3 regions of the Halobacillus salinarum genome follow, and region 3 is predicted to be linked to each of the others. Evidence: riboswitches for the same ligand, from Rfam matches in the RefSeq annotation. Region 3 holds a riboswitch; each other region holds the start of a gene.
The links. Region 3 has a riboswitch for S-adenosylmethionine ahead of MUN89_RS08950 (methionine ABC transporter ATP-binding protein). Riboswitches for the same ligand answer to the same signal wherever they lie in the genome.
Positions count from the first base shown of each region.

Region 1: another riboswitch for S-adenosylmethionine. It lies ahead of MUN89_RS03340 (sodium:solute symporter family protein); the one in region 3 lies ahead of MUN89_RS08950 (methionine ABC transporter ATP-binding protein).
Region 2: another riboswitch for S-adenosylmethionine. It lies ahead of msrA (peptide-methionine (S)-S-oxide reductase MsrA); the one in region 3 lies ahead of MUN89_RS08950 (methionine ABC transporter ATP-binding protein).

Region 1 is NZ_CP095073.1:604,915-610,182, forward strand. It holds gene MUN89_RS03330 (DHA2 family efflux MFS transporter permease subunit) at 1-843, opposite strand, end outside; gene MUN89_RS03335 (GNAT family N-acetyltransferase) at 1,009-1,875, shown strand; gene MUN89_RS03340 (sodium:solute symporter family protein) at 1,920-3,530, opposite strand; SAM riboswitch class I at 3,589-3,692, opposite strand; gene MUN89_RS03345 (substrate-binding domain-containing protein) at 3,791-4,837, opposite strand; gene MUN89_RS03350 (BtaManbiosPhlase) at 5,181-5,268, shown strand, end outside.
Region 2 is NZ_CP095073.1:3,626,144-3,631,411, forward strand. It holds gene MUN89_RS18845 (ribonuclease H-like YkuK family protein) at 1-151, shown strand, start outside; gene MUN89_RS18850 (DMT family transporter) at 183-1,091, opposite strand; gene msrA (peptide-methionine (S)-S-oxide reductase MsrA) at 1,211-1,684, opposite strand; SAM riboswitch class I at 1,802-1,922, opposite strand; gene MUN89_RS18860 (AIM24 family protein) at 2,073-2,768, opposite strand; gene MUN89_RS18865 (LTA synthase family protein) at 2,959-4,872, shown strand; gene MUN89_RS18870 (DUF4395 domain-containing protein) at 5,177-5,268, opposite strand, start outside.
Region 3 is NZ_CP095073.1:1,760,095-1,765,362, reverse strand. It holds partial or broken gene MUN89_RS08965 (carboxymuconolactone decarboxylase family protein) at 1-293, opposite strand, end outside; gene MUN89_RS08960 (MetQ/NlpA family ABC transporter substrate-binding protein) at 390-1,232, opposite strand; gene MUN89_RS08955 (methionine ABC transporter permease) at 1,249-1,917, opposite strand; gene MUN89_RS08950 (methionine ABC transporter ATP-binding protein) at 1,910-2,935, opposite strand; SAM riboswitch class I at 3,006-3,115, opposite strand; gene MUN89_RS08945 (TlpA family protein disulfide reductase) at 3,416-3,841, shown strand; gene MUN89_RS08940 (hypothetical protein) at 3,845-4,168, opposite strand; gene MUN89_RS08935 (thioredoxin family protein) at 4,268-4,582, opposite strand; gene MUN89_RS08930 (toprim domain-containing protein) at 4,598-4,945, opposite strand; gene gcvH (glycine cleavage system protein GcvH) at 5,090-5,268, opposite strand, start outside.

The DNA of each region.
Region 1 (5,268 bases), 1.2 Mb from region 3:
AAAGGTCACCATGCCCAGGGCCGTCGTTAACGTGAAAATCTTATACTTGAAAATCCGGAATTCAAGAATGGGTTTTTCAAGTTTCAATTGGCGCAGGATAAACAGCGTCAGGGCTATCGCTCCAACGATGAGCGAAATAATGACCTCAGGGTGTCCCCAGCCTCCATTACCAGCTACACTAAATCCGTAAAGCAATCCTCCGAAGCCGAAGGTCGATAAAATAATTGACAGTGTATCCACGCGAGGAAACGTCTGTTTGGTTACGTTCTTTAAGATAAAGTAAGCAAGGAACATATCTAAGATAGCGATCGGTAAAATAATATAGAATAAACTTCTCCAAGGAAAATGCTCGACTAAGTATCCTGACAGTGTGGGCCCGATAGCTGGAGCAAAGGCAATTACTAACCCGAACATTCCCATCGCTGCCCCTCGCTTTTCAATCGGGAAGACAAGAAACAGTATGGTCTGCATAAGCGGAAGGATAATTCCCGCTCCTGATGCCTGCAGAATTCTTCCTAATAAAAGGACAATAAAGTTTGGTGCGAGCGCACAGATGAGAGTTCCAACTGCAAACAGTCCTACGGCCGTCATAAACAGTCTCCGTGTTGTAAATCGTTCAATTAAAAAAGCAGTAATAGGGATCATGATGCCATTTACTAGCATAAAAATCGACTGCAGCCACTGGGCCGTATTTGCATCAAGCTGAAGGTCAGCCATGATTTTCGGCAGCGCAGTAGCAAGCAATGTTTGGTTTAAGATTGCAACGAATGCACCAGAAATTAATACAATCATCAACGGTACCCGGTTGATGGCTTCCTGCTGCTGTGCTTGTTCTTCCGCCATGTCAATATTCCTTCTTTCTTTTCAAATAATTACCTAACAACTGATTTTAGCACACTTCCCTGCTTTCTTTTAGTAACCTGCTCACAGAATGAAAAGAGGAAAAAATTTATTTATGTAGAAACCATTAACGTATTCTTTACAATATGTCCGGAAGGAGAAGATTTCATGCTTGCATTCAAAACGCTCAATGAGGTGCCCCTTAAAGAAGCGGCTGAGATTTGGAATTTATGTTTTGAAGGGTATTCCATGAATGTTTCTGTCACTACTGAAGGGCTGATTCAACGGTTCACAGCTGATGGGCTGTCTGTTGAACTTTCTTTTATTGCTTACAAGGATCACAAGCCGGCCGGCATCGTGCTGAACGGAATCCGGGAGCAGCAGGGGAAAATGCGCGCCTGGAATGGAGGGACAGGCATCCCTGTTTCCTATCGGGGGAAAGGCTTAGGCAGGGAGCTGATTGAACATGCCTTGCAGCTTTATCAAGAGCGCGATGTAACCACAGCCAGTCTGGAAGCGCTCAGCGATAACGGGAGAGCGATTAAGCTCTATGAAAAAATGGGTTATAAAAAGATAGAGACTCTGCTTTTTTTACAGCAGGAAGGTACACTTCAAACAGCTGCAAACCAGCAGGGTTTCCAGTTAGAGACGTCCATCGCTTCACAAGCTCAGTACCTAAAGTTTTCTCCTAAGCGTGTGCCGTGGCAATGTCAATGGCCGTCGCTCCGTCTGGACGGTGAGCTTGCCGTCGTGAAGAAGGAAGGAGAAGTGCTTGCTTATCTGTTATATAAACGGCGCTATGACGAAGAGGGCAGGTTGAAAACGATTCTTTTGTTTCAAACAGGCGGGGAGGAGCAGCATCCAGCCTATCGAGAAGCTCTGGAGTTTGGACTAGGGCGGATCTTTCAGCCGCGCATCCATTGCAAGCGGATGACGTTTAATTTTCCTGAATCCAGCTGTACCGCTGTAAAGCTCTTGAAAGGTCGAGGATTTGAAACGAGCATGCGACAGGTTTATATGGAGAAAAAACTGTAAAAAAAGACGGCTCGGAAGATTAACTCCGGCCGTCTTTCATTTGATTAAACGATTTTTGAATATTCTTCTTGCGTGTGATTTGCCGGTTTAGTAAAACTCATGCAGGCAATGAACAAACCGGATACAATCAGTGTTAACACAAGTCCGAGTAAACCCGAACGGTATAATTCGTGAAAGAAACCCGCGGTGAGAAGGATTAAAACGACTGCTCCAGCTAAAGCATACGTGCCCAGATGCTTGACGGATCCTTTCCATTTCCATTCGTTAGAAGAATCAAGCAGGCTGATGAAAACAATGGTCACGATGTTGGCGATCATTCCGATCCACACCGGATGGATGTTCAAATAAAAGCCATTAATCGCCCAGCCGCCAAGGTGGTACCAGAGAAGGCCGGCGGCAGAGCCGGTAAATAAGGAAACAAAAGCGGCCCGCTTCGTTACGACCGGCCAAAAAATAGCTGCAACAACTGGAGCGAAGGTGGCAGAGTTCCGCGTCACCCAGGCAAGCACATTCCACCATGCCGATTGTTCTGCACGCAGCATAGCAAATCCGATCATAAGCAGAGTTAATAACAGCAGGGACCATTTCGTGTACTTGACCAGCTGCTGTTCAGTTGCTTTCGGGTTGATTGCCTTCCCGACGTCCCGGCCAAGACTGGTTGCTCCGGAAAACTGACACGGAGCCCCCCAGCTGAGCGCTGCTGCCCAGAAACCGAGGAAAAACAATCCAACAAGCGGGGCGGGAAGTGTATCCATCAAGTACATAGGAACGGCGATCAACCCACGTGTTTCTCCAGGGACAGCTTGGGCTGCAGCAAGCCCGAATAAAACCGCGCCGGCAATTAAAGGAATACCTAACAGAGAAGCATAAAGCAGACCGTTACGTCCCTGTTTAGCCGTTTTGCAGGAAAGTGCCATTTGGAAGGCGGCCTGGGCAAGGATGACATTGAATAAAAACGTGCCAAACCAAGCAAGGATGGTTTGCATTCCGACACTGCCGACATGGGCATACTGAGGTTTTTCCTGAAACAATTCCTTCAGTCCGTCGACCCCTGGATTTACAAAGAAAGCGTAGGTGCCGATGGCAAGCATGATGAAAAAGATCACGACATTGCTTAATTGCGTCAATCCAACGGACCACATGCCGCCGAACTGTAAATATGCAAATAACAAAGTCGCAGTGAGCACGACAGACCATACAAGAGAAATGCCTGTAAAAACCGAGAGCGCTGAAGCAAAAGCTAATGCGGTAGCGACCGACCACATCGGAAAAGTGAATGCCGTAATGGCACCGGCTAAGCCGCGGACTTTTTCTCCGTACCGGTCTCCGAGCAGACCGGAAATCGTGACAAGTGCTTTTTTCCTGAAAGGTGCAATCAATACTAAAGCGATAATCAGGACCTGCACGGTTTCTGCAACCCCGTACCACACAGCTGAGACTCCGTGAAGATAACTCAATTCAATAATGGCAATATAAGAGGAACCCGAAAACAATCCCGTGATACAAACGGTAACAAACAGCGTATTAAAGCTGCGGCCGCCTACAAAATAGCCATTTCCATCGGCGGCTTTTTTCCTTGCGACCTGGCTGATAAAAATTAAATAAACGGTATAAACAAGAGCAAACCCGATAAACCAATAACCAACCGTCGTCATAATAAATCCTCCTTTTCAATAAAAAACGGCCACTTCAAAAGGAAGAGGCCGTTACTCTTCCTCATCTCTCAGACTTCTGTCTGCTGGAGTTAGCACCTTGTCATTATGGACAGGTTGCTGCAGGATCGCGGGACCAAGTTCCTCCCCTGCTCTTGATAAGGATGTATTCCGTATAAATTTGTCTAACACATTACCGCAGTAAACAGATAAAGTCAATGCGATTTCATGAATATAGGTTGAAAGAAGGATTCATCTATTTGTTAGTCTGCTACTTTGGACGGAGCAGTGCTTACGGCTTTGCTGGTTGATTCTCCCGGCACCAGCTTTGCTGGGAGGAGAATTTCCTGACACGGTTCGTCCTTGTTTGCCATCCGCCAGATCAATCGGTTAACGGCGGTCCGTCCAAACAGTTTAAGGTCAATATCCATCGAAGTAATTCTTGGTGTAGAAAGCTGCGAGAGCTGGCCGTTATCGAAACTGCAAATAGAAACATCATCAGGCACATGAATCCCGAGCTGCTTTAATCCGGAATTGACTAGATAACCAAGGCCGTCGTTGACGCAAAACCAGGCCGTGGGCTGTTTGGGGAGCTGTTCGATAAAGCGGTTAATGACGTCATCTTCTTCACGGGCATCTTTAAACAAAAATTCCTCGTTTACAGGAACGTTGTAATCCTTCAATGCGAGGAGAAACCCTTCCAGACGCTCCTGGTAGCTCGGAGAAAAATCTACGTTTCCTACATAGCCGATATTCTTATGGCCAAGCTCTAATAAGTGCTGGGCGGCTCTGTATGCCCCGAAGCGGTTATTGGTAAGAATGGCATCAGCTTCAATATTAGGGTGATGGTGATCGACTAGAACAGTCGGTACACCTGTATTAATGACTTCCTGAATATAATCATTGTTTAAATGGGAGAGAATCAATACGCCATCAACCGAACGATCTTTTAAAAAGGATGGCAGCGATAAGCTTTCTTCGGACTTTTTATTAATGGACTGTAATAATAAGTTTTTCGTTTGTTTCTGGGCTTCTTCTTCAACCGTCAAATAGATTTCACCAAAAAAGCTTTTCATGGAGAAAGCAAATTCAGAAGCAATCAATCCAATATTTCCTGATACAGCAGACTCCGCGTCGTTTGCCTGAGAGCCTTTCGGGACGTAGTTGTATCCCAGCTTATCGGCGGTTTTGTAAACTTGTTTTCTTGTAGCATCACTGACTCCGGGTTTTCCGGTTAATGCCTGGGATACAGAGTTCTTCGATATATTCAGCTCATCGGCAATATCCTGCATGGTCACTCTTTTTGCCATAAAAGGTTCAACCTTTCTATTAGATGATTCGTTCATTTGTAACGTTACAAAACAATATACGTTAATTTGATCAGTTTATCAATAGGTTTGCTTATTTGTAGCTATTTTAAGAATATTTCGATCAACCGTTGACATTACAAGTTAACGGTGTATAATTCTTTGTAACGTTACTGATTGGCGTTTTTGTTAACGTTACAAGTAATTTGTAATCATGGGCCAGTTATCATTATCTTACTAAAATTTGTTAATCGCTTCCAATTCATTGAGGAAGCTTTACTTATTCACAAACATGAAAGGGTTTTCAGAAAACTACTATATGAAGCTTGGAGGAGAAAAAAGCATTATGAATGTAATTCGATTTCAGGAGAATCCACTGATCACTCCGCAGCAGGTGAAGCCTTATCACAATGACCATGAAGTGATTGGCGTTT
Region 2 (5,268 bases), 1.9 Mb from region 3:
AGGCCATATCGATATTGGTGCAGGGGACCGAAACAGGACCCGTGTTTATGTAAATGAAATGATTGCAAGAATCGAATCCCTGGGCATCGAACCCAAAATCAAACCTGATTCTATCGTAGCCAGCAGCTATGCGAACAGATATACGAAATAAAGCAGCTAATTAATGCTGCTTTTTTGTGGTTTCAGCCGGCTTTTTTTGATTTAATGGCCGTCCTGAAACGGACGGATTTTCTGCCAGCCAAGTAAACTCCGGTAAAGATAATTACTAATCCTAGAGCCAGGCGGCTTGTTAGTTGTTCATGCAATAAGATAAAGCCCCAAATCATGGCTGTAATTGGAATTAAATACGTAACTGAAGTAGCAAACTCCGCACTGCCTCTTGTAACGAGATAATAAAAAAGTAAATGAGCGATCCCTGAGCCAAAACAACCTAGACCAATAATGGCAATTAATACTTTCGGATCTAAAAATGGCACATGGACAAATGCCTTAAATGAACCAGTTACTCCCATGCCTATGAGACCGACTATGGCTCCGACAGTTAATGTGCATGCAGCAATCAACAAAACTCCAGTTTCTTGTAAGTTCTTCTTTGTGTACTGGGAAGAGAATCCATAACAAATCGCAGCAAGGATCATCGTTCCCATCCCAATAAAGTTTTCTTTCAATAATTCCCCTGCCTCAAAATTCATAAGGACGAGAATTCCTAGAAACCCAAGAACCACCCCTCCCCACTGCTGGGGCTTCAGCTTGATTGAGAAAAACAAAAAGCCGATAAAAGCTGTGCAAATAGGAGTTAAAGCGTTAAGTACAGCGGCAGTAGTACTATTGATTTGTGTCTCGCTAAGGGCAATTAGTCCCCAAGGGAGTCCTGCATTAAACACTCCTACTACCAACAAATCTTGATACGGTACCCGTCGAATGAATTCCCGCCTGTTTTTCCATAGAAGCGGAAGTACTACCACAGCTCCAGCAGTACACCTAATAAAAACAGTACCCCACAGCCCTGCTGGTTCGACCAGCCACTTGATAAAAACAAACGATAATCCCCATATTAAACTTAAAGCTCCAAGCGCCACATATAGCCGCATATGTATCTCTCCTTAAAAGTTACGAACTGTCCATAGCTAATTATAGGACAAAATTCTTTTCACGTAACCTGCTTAAATTGCTCAATAAAAAAAGAGCCGTTCGAAGGCTCTTTGCTTGATCAGCCAATCCCGCAAGCTACTGATCCATTTTTTTGAAAATATTTTTGGTGGTATTCCTCAGCTCTATAAAAAGTGTCTGCTTGCTGCAATCTTGTCACAATTGGACGTTTGAAAATTCCTTTTTGACCCCATTCTTTAATCTTTTCTTCTCCAATATATTTTTGACTTGCATCGTTATAAAAAATAACTGAACGGTACTGATGCCCGATATCTGCACCTTGCTGATCCTTGGAGGTTGGGTCGTGGGCTTCAAAGAATATGTTTACCAGTTCATTAAAAGTAATGATAGAAGGGTCGTAAGTAATTTTCACAGCTTCTGCATGCCCTGTCTCTCCAGTCTTCACTTGTTCATATGTTGGATTTTGTACAGTTCCGCCTGTGTACCCCACTTCAGTGGCTGTTACCCCTTCAAACCTTTCAAAGAAGGCTTCTACTCCCCAAAAGCATCCTGCACCAAAAATCGCTGTCGCCATCCTCATCTTTCCTTTCGTTAACGCAACTTCTTCATTCGAGAGCTGGACGGTTTAAACTACCAAAAAGACCCCTTTTCTTATCCAAATAAGAAAAGGGGTCGTAATATCCGTACGATCCTCTCATCTCTTAGGATGCTTACACATCCTACAGGAATTGGCACCGTTCTCTTCAATCAGTGATTGAATCGATGGTTGCCGGGCATCAAAGGGCCAGTCCCTCCGCCTCTCTGGATAAGAAGTTTCCGTTATTATTTTGATAGTTCTCATCTTACAATGATTTCGTTCTGAAGTAAAGGAAGAAGCACGAAATTTTTTTATTAATTAATGTATGTTTGTCGAGGAAATAAAATGACGGCGGTTGCACCACCTGTAACATCGGTTCATTAAGTCATGAATTTCGTCCTTCCGAATACACTTCTTCAAAAGGCTGGACAATGACAAATCCTTCGCCGGAAAATTCCATTTGTATCGATTCTCCACTACCTCTGCCAAAAAAAGTCTTCAAATTGATATCCGTGCGAAATTCCGGCTGCAGATGGCCGGACCAGGCAACTGTGGCATGAGGATCCGTAATGATTGGTTCTCCAGGACTAACAAGTAAAGACAACGGTTCATAATGAGAAGTGACAGCCACCAGCCCGGTACCTTGCAGCGTAATATTAAAGAGACCACCAGATAACATCCCGGCGACTTTCTTCATTAACTTAATGTCCCATTCAATACCAGGCTCAAATGCCAGCAGGTCATTTCCATTTACAGTGATCGATTCATTGTTCAAATCAAAAATAGTAATTTTCTTACCCTGATCGGCTAAGTAAAGACGTCCGCTACCTTCTGCTTTCATTAATGAAGTTCCTTCGCCGGAAAAGGCTTTTTTAAACATCCGCCCAACTCCGTGCTCGAGGATTCCTTCACGTTCAAATTTGATTTGACCAATATAAGAAATCATGGAACCTGCTTTCGCCCATACACGATCGGTTAAATTTACTTCTAGTATTCTAGGGGTTTCCAGCTCAAAAAATTCATTCTCTGCATCATCCTGCTTCGTTTGGGATACAAAATCATTAATGGAAAATGTTGTCATATCATCTACCCCTTTCTAAATTTGTTTTGACTTTTAGGTTTATACGTGTGTAAAATGGGTTAAGTTTCATAAGAGTACATTGTAACAAATCTTTCATAATTTAGTTCTTCTTACTTGTTTACTTAATGTAAAATTTTTGTTAATTTATATTATTATACAATTCATGAAAGAATAATTTAGGAGGTTCATCATGAATCAGGACAAAAAACAACTTTTAAACAAAGGGTGGGTTTTCTTTGCAGCAGCCATAGTGTTCCTATGGGCAAAAACCTACTATGCCTTACAAACAGCGTTTACTCTAGATATTGAAAATGGTATTCAACAGTTCATATTAGTCATCACTCCGATTAGTTCTATTCTTTTCTTTTTAGGACTATCATTTTTCTTTTCACCGAAAAAACGAAATAAAGCGTTTATGACGATTTATTTCCTTATGTCTTTCGTGTTGTATGCCAATGTAGTGTATTATAGATTTTTCAATGATTTTATTACATTACCCGTTCTCATGCAGTATAAAAACTTCGGAGATCTTGGCGGAAGCACTAAAGCCCTTACCCATCCAATGGACATCCTTTATTGGATTGACGTTGTTATCCTTCTCGTATGGGTAATGCGTAAAAAAACACGTCCAGCGATGGAATTCCGCAAACGTACAATTGCAATGGTTTATGCAGCTGTTCTTGGGTTTGCAGCAGTGAATTTAAGCCTTGCTGAGGTAGAACGTCCACAACTGCTCGTTCGTACGTTTGACAGAGCAAAACTAGTAAAACTTCTAGGAATCTATAATTATCACGTCTATGATAGTGTCATGACGGCTAAAACTTCATCACGCCGTGTATTCGCAGATAGTAACGAATTGACCGAAATCTTGAACTACGTGAACTCCCAGCAAGGGAAAATGGGTGTGCACGGTAAATACTTCGGGAAAGCAAAAGGAAAGAATGTCGTACTTGTTTCATTGGAGTCCACCCAAAACTTTGTCATGGACCGTAAACTGCACGGGCAGGAGATTACGCCGTTCCTTAACGATCTTGCCGATGACAGCTTTTACTTTGATAACTTCTATCATAATACCGGACAAGGTAAAACTTCAGATGCAGAGTTCTTAATTGACAACTCTCTGTATGGCTTGCCGCGTGGCGCCGTATATACAACAAATGCCAGCAATGAATATAATGCAACACCTGAGATATTAAAGGATAATGGATACAATCCAATTGTCTTCCACGGAAACCATGACAGTTTCTGGAACAGGGATGTCATGTATCAAACCCTTGGCTATGACAAGTTTTATTCTAAAGAGGAATACCACGTTACAGACGAGAACTCTGTAAACTATGGACTGAAGGATATTCCATTCTTCGAACAGTCCATGCCTATGTTAAATAAGGAAAAACAGCCTTATTATGCCAAGTTTATTACGATGACGAACCACTATCCTTATATTACCAATAATAAGAACATGGAAATGATAGAACCTGCGAACACCGGAGATGGTTCTGTAGACCGTTATTTCCAAACGGTTCGATATGAAGATGAATCCATTAAAAAGTTCTTCAAGCTTATGAAAGAAAATGGACAGTACAAAGATACGATCTTCGTTCTTTATGGGGATCACTATGGTATATCTGAAAACCATAACCGTGCCATGAGTGAGATCCTTGGTAAAGATATTCGTCCATTCGAGCATGTCCAGCTTCAAAAAGTACCATTGATCATTCACATCCCTGGTATGAAAGGGAAAGATATGCATACTGTTGGTGGAGAAATTGATTTGAAACCCACCATCCTTCACTTGCTTGGAATTGATGAGAAGAATGATGTCCAGTTTGGCACAGACTTGTTCTCTAAAAACCGGGAAGACTTTACTATTCTTCGTGATGGCAGTGTTGTTACCGATAAGTATGTGTATGCTGCTGAAGGCAACAAATGTTATGACAAATCAACAGAGAAAGAAATTGAGGCAGAAACCTGCGCACCTCTAAAAGAAAAAGCGGATAAAGAACTCGACTATTCCGATAAAGTTGTTTACGGCGATCTACTACGATTTATGGACAGCGAGCAGAAAGAAAAAGCGGATAAAGAAAAAGAAGAATCAAAATAAAGAAGGAAAGCTGGAGAAATCATTTTCTCCAGCTTTTTTTATATGAATCTTGTAATAACAAAGGACTATGGACAGAACTAGGACTATTAAAAGACAACTATGAAAATCGTATAAATCAAAGGACGATTGAAAGTGTAGTCAATACAAACAAATTCAGTAAGAGCACGAGTCGAAGACCCTGGTTGAAAGCGGAGAATGTAGACGAAGTGGTACGTACACATGTATAGCTGAAATAAGGAAACCCGAACCAATACGTAAATGGTTCGGGTTTCCGTCTGTATCACTTGTTTTTGTGCAGGCGTGTTTACTCAGAAGAAGTACGCGATCGTTTGTACTTCCACATCATAAATCGATAACGTATTGTACAACCTATACAGAAGCCTAAAAGGGCAGCTC
Region 3 (5,268 bases):
AGAGTGACTGCCTGACTCAAGGCTGCGCCTCCACCAAAAGCAGCCGCTACTCCGCATGCTTCTAATATTTCTTGTTCTGAGGCACCCTGATCTACGCACCCTTTCGTATGGTAAACCATGCAATATTCGTCCTAGGCTACAATGCTGATTCCTAGTGCCATCAGCTGTTTCTGCTTTTTAGTGAGTTCTCCCGCTTTAAAACAGGCTTCAGAAAATTGACTGAACTGCTGTGCTACTTCTGGAAGTTGTTCTGAAAAGTGCCCCATTCCTTCTTTATATTCCTGCAGGTACATCTTTGTCCAATTGACTTGCTCTTCCACTTAAATGACCTCCCATATAAAAATAGCGTAACTGCGGTTAGTATAAACCGCAGTTACGCATTTTATCCGCTATTTTGATTCGCCATCAACAGGGACGACCGCTCCATCATATTCCTCTTTAATAAAGTTTTGAATCTTATCAGAGTGCAAAACGTCAACTAAAGTCTTCAAGGCTTCTGAATCCTTGTCTTTACTTTGGGCAGCTATTACATTTACATACGGTGAATCGGAGCCTTCTAAAATGAGAGCATCCTCACTTGGATTTAATCCCGCTTCTATAGCATAGTTCGTATTAATCGCCACTAAAGCATTTTCCTCGCGCTTATAAGTTTCTGGAAGAAATGCAGCTTCTACACCAGCATCAAATTTTAATTTTTTTGGGTTTTTTACGATATCATCTACAGTTGCATCCACTTTATCCACATTTTCGTCAAGCTTAATGAGCCCTTCCCTTTCTAATAAGGAAAGAATCCGTCCATGATCAGCGACTGAACGGCTCATAATGACCGTTGTTCCTTCCTTTATCTCATCTTTGGAAGAAATGTTTTGTGAGTAGATCCCCATAGGTTCAATATGAATGCCGCCCATGTTCACAAAGTCGTACCCATTTTCTTTTTCCTGGGCTTTCAAATAAGGAATGTGCTGAAAGTAATTCGCATCTATACGTCCTTCATCAAGATCTTTGTTTGGTAAAATATAATCCTGATATTCCTCAATATTTAATGTGATCCCTTTTTCCTTTAAGATAGGTTTTGCCTTTTCAAGTACTTCTGCATGGGGAACACTCGTTGCACCTACCGTGATTTCCTTATCATTAGTGTCTCCGTTTGCAGAATCCTTTTCTGATGTTCCACAAGCTGATAATACGATAATAAAAGCTACGGCTAATAAGCCTGTCCATAATTTCTTCATTTCCAACTCTCCCTTTTTATCTTTTATCTAATTTTCGCGAAATGAAATCCCCGAAAAATTGAAATATAAATACAATTAGTACGATAAGAATGGTACAAAACAGCACAACATCAAAATCACTGCGCTGAAAACCATAATAATATCCAAAATCCCCAAGCCCGCCTGCTCCTATTACACCGGCAACAGCCGTATAACCGACTAACGCAATGGCGGTGACTGTAATTCCCGAGACGAGCGCAGGCATGGATTCAGGCAGTAAGACCTTGAATACAATCGTTGAGTATTTTGCTCCCATTGCTTTAGCAGCTTCTACAACCCCTTTATCCACTTCCTTCAAAGCGATTTCTACCAACCGGGCATAAAAAGGAGCTCCTCCAATAATTAATGCCGGAAGCGCTGCGTTTGGTCCCCGGATTGTTCCGATAAGAAAATCAGTAAACGGAAACAGCAATAGGATGAGAATAATAAAAGGAATCGCCCGGAAAACATTTACGATGGATGCTGTAATCCAATTCAGCACTTTGTTCTGCCACAGGCCGCCTGGTCCAGATAAATAAAGTAACAGACCCAGGAACAGACCAATTATAAATGTACCTGCGACAGAAATAACTGTCATATACAAAGTCTCATTGGTTGCCGTAATCATGTCTTCTATACGCACATTCGGAAATAACTGCTTAAACATCCGGGTTCACCTCCACTTCCACTGAGGTTTCGCGGCAAAAATTCACGGCCATTTCAATCTCTTCTTCTTCTCCTTCAAACTGCACAAACAAGGTTCCGTAGGCTCCTCGCTGTGTTTGAGTAATTTTACCGTGAAGAATATTAATATCGACCTGGAATTTTCGCGAAACCTCGCTGATCAAAGCTTGATTCGTGTCCTCACCGACAAAATGAAGCCTGACAACTTTTCCCGTCCGGTACGTATCGTGAATGAGTCGAAGTGAGCTTTCTCGTTCTGGATCCCCCATGACTTGATCGACAAATCTTTTTGTCACTTTTTCTTTCGGATGAAGGAAAACATTGAGGACATCTCCTTGTTCGACCACACGTCCGCTGTCCATTACCGCAACCTGGTGGCATATTTTCCTTATCACGTGCATCTCATGGGTAATTAATACAATCGTGAGTCCTAATTTTCGATTAATGTCTACGAGCAAGTCTAGTATGGAATCCGTAGTTTCAGGGTCAAGTGCAGACGTTGCTTCATCACATAAGAGAACTTTAGGATTATTAGCTAACGCTCTCGCAATACCTACCCGCTGTTTTTGTCCACCGCTCAGCTGAGATGGATAAGAGTTGCCTCTCCCGGATAAGCCCACCAACTCAATGAGTTCGTTCACGCGCTTCTCTCTATCTGCTTTCTTCGCCCCTGCTATTTCCAAAGGAAATGCGATATTGTCGTAGACTGTACGGGACCACAGCAAATTAAAATGTTGAAAAATCATTCCAATGTCCTGTCGAGCCAATCTGAGACTGTTCTTACTCAAGGAAGTCATTTCCTGATCTCCTATTTTCACACTTCCTCCGGTTGGGTCCTCCAGACGGTTCAACAAACGGATGAACGTACTTTTTCCAGCTCCGCTGTAACCGATCACGCCGAAGATTTCACCTTTGTTAATGTTTAAGCTCATTTGGTCCACGGCGCGCACAGGTTGATCCTGTGTATAAAACACCTTCGATAAATCTTTAATAGAAATCATCATGATCCTCCCCATAAAAAAACCTTTCTGTTCAAGAGAACAGAAAGGCAAAAATAACCTACTAACTGTTCTCTCATCTGCCAAAGCTGTGCTTTGCAGGAATTGGCACCATTTTGAGTATTCCTACTCAACGGTTGCCGGGCATCACAGGGCCAGTCCCTCCGCCTCTCTCGATAAGAGATTTATATAATTAATGTATTAATACTTTAAATGAATTAAGAAGCACAAAATGGATTGTAGCACTTCAATTAGACAAATGTCAACAAATAATAGCAATAAAAAAACTCTTCACAATGGAAGAGAAGGTCGGGCGCAATTCACATATCTATAGTTTTGCTGGATTCACCAAAACCACGCTGGATACCCGGTTGCTTGGTATCACAGGGCAGACTTTCCGTCTCAGTTGATAAGTGAGATATTCCTTATTCGTTCACCATTATGTTAGCATGGTAGGATACAGCAGTCAAAGTTTTAACAGAGGTGAAAAAAGTGACAAACGCTCCTTTATTTAAATTGCCTTACTTAAATTCTAGAGAGAATTATGAGTTGCAAATAGACATTGGTAAAGTCATTCTCATTACCTTTTGGGCGTCTTGGTGCCCTGACAGTGGAAGAGATATGCCAAAAAAAGAACAGCTTTTCCAAGCAATGGATCATGACCAGGTAAAAATGCTGACAATCAACGTTTCGGGTAGAGAACGATCTACTGAAGAAGCGGTTGATTTTGCGGAAAAATTCATTACACAGCCTGCTATAGCAGACCGCGGAAGAGAGATCTACGATTTATACAACTGTCAGGGGGTCCCCACTACAGTCATCATTGACACCAAAGGAAAAGTGGCTTATCAATTTGGCGATCAGGCGTCTTTTATGGAAATTGTGGAGGCACTCGGGTCTTTGCTGTAATCGTTATTTAGACAGCAAAAATAATGATTCTAAGAAAAGTACATTCCGGTAACTCCCTTTAATCGTCATTTGTTCCTTTGGAAGATTGGTGAGTTTCTGATCGCCGGTTAATAAAGAATGAAACATTTCCTGAGTGGAAGTCAGCCTTATTTTCCCGCCTATGTGCTCCGGCGGTTCAGTCTGTACCCCATTTTTATCAATAAATAATTGAATGGTAGCAGCAGGAATAGCATGAACTTCCAAAGTGAGGTGACGTTCTCGCCAAGTAGGAATGAGATCTTTTCGCTCATTCACTCTTTTTATCCACAAATTAATGAATTCCACCACAAATGCCCCCTCCTTTTCTTCATTAGAAATTTCGTGAAAAGGAGAGGGCATTCCTGTATATCACCAGGAAAATCGTTCGCCATTTCCCGGGAAATTCACTTATGAACTTACAAATTGTGAGACCTTATCATACATAAAAGGCACAGAATGAAATGCGTACACTTTATCAGTTGGTTTGCCATTCTCCGTAACTAGTAAACAGGGAACACTTTCTATTTTGTACTTTTGCATAAGTTCTGGATGAAGCGATGCATTTAACTCATAGAACAATTCTTTGTTATAAGAAGCTTCCAGTGTCTCCAGCATTTTTCTAGCCAAATGACACGTCCCGCAAAAAGGAGTGTGGATAAAGGTAAGAGCAAGCGTATCGTTATTAAGTTGTACATCAGCGTCTGAGTTCTCAATTGGATGCAAGGTGCTTCACTCCTCCTATATCAAATAAATGGATTTCACCTTAAAATGCCGGCTTAACAATGCTCTTGCAAGCTCGGGCTCAGGTGTCGCCGCCACCTCTCTGAAAGCTTTATCAATGTAGATATGATCCGCATGCGGAAGCTCTGAAGTAAGCATTTTCCTTAATTTATTACCGGAATCATCTTCGTCGACTAGAATATACACAGTTCGGTTATCCAGGTTATGTTCGAGTAACAGTTCCTCCAGACGTTCTATCCCAAGTGTCCCATGAGTACAAATGATCTCAACTTCTTCGTCTAGAATCTTTTTTAACTTTTTCTTATCCGTGATCCCTTCAACGATAACAATACGGTCTTCATTCATTCCTCTCACCCACTATATAGAAACAGACCATGCCGAACGCGGGCATGGTCTGAACATGATTAATTAAGTATACAAGATCATGTCAGACAAGGAAGCAACAGTTGCCCTGCCTGTACAAATTCCTTAAGAATACGATCGCCAAAATTAATCTTCGTTGATCATTTCTTCATACTGTTCTGGGGACATGAGTTCATCCAACTCAGAGGAATCCGCTGCTTCGATGATGACCATCCAGGCTTTATCGTAAGGTGACTCATTAACAAACTCCGGACTATCTTCCAGGTCTTCGTTAACTTCGACTACCTTTCCACTTAAAGGTGCAT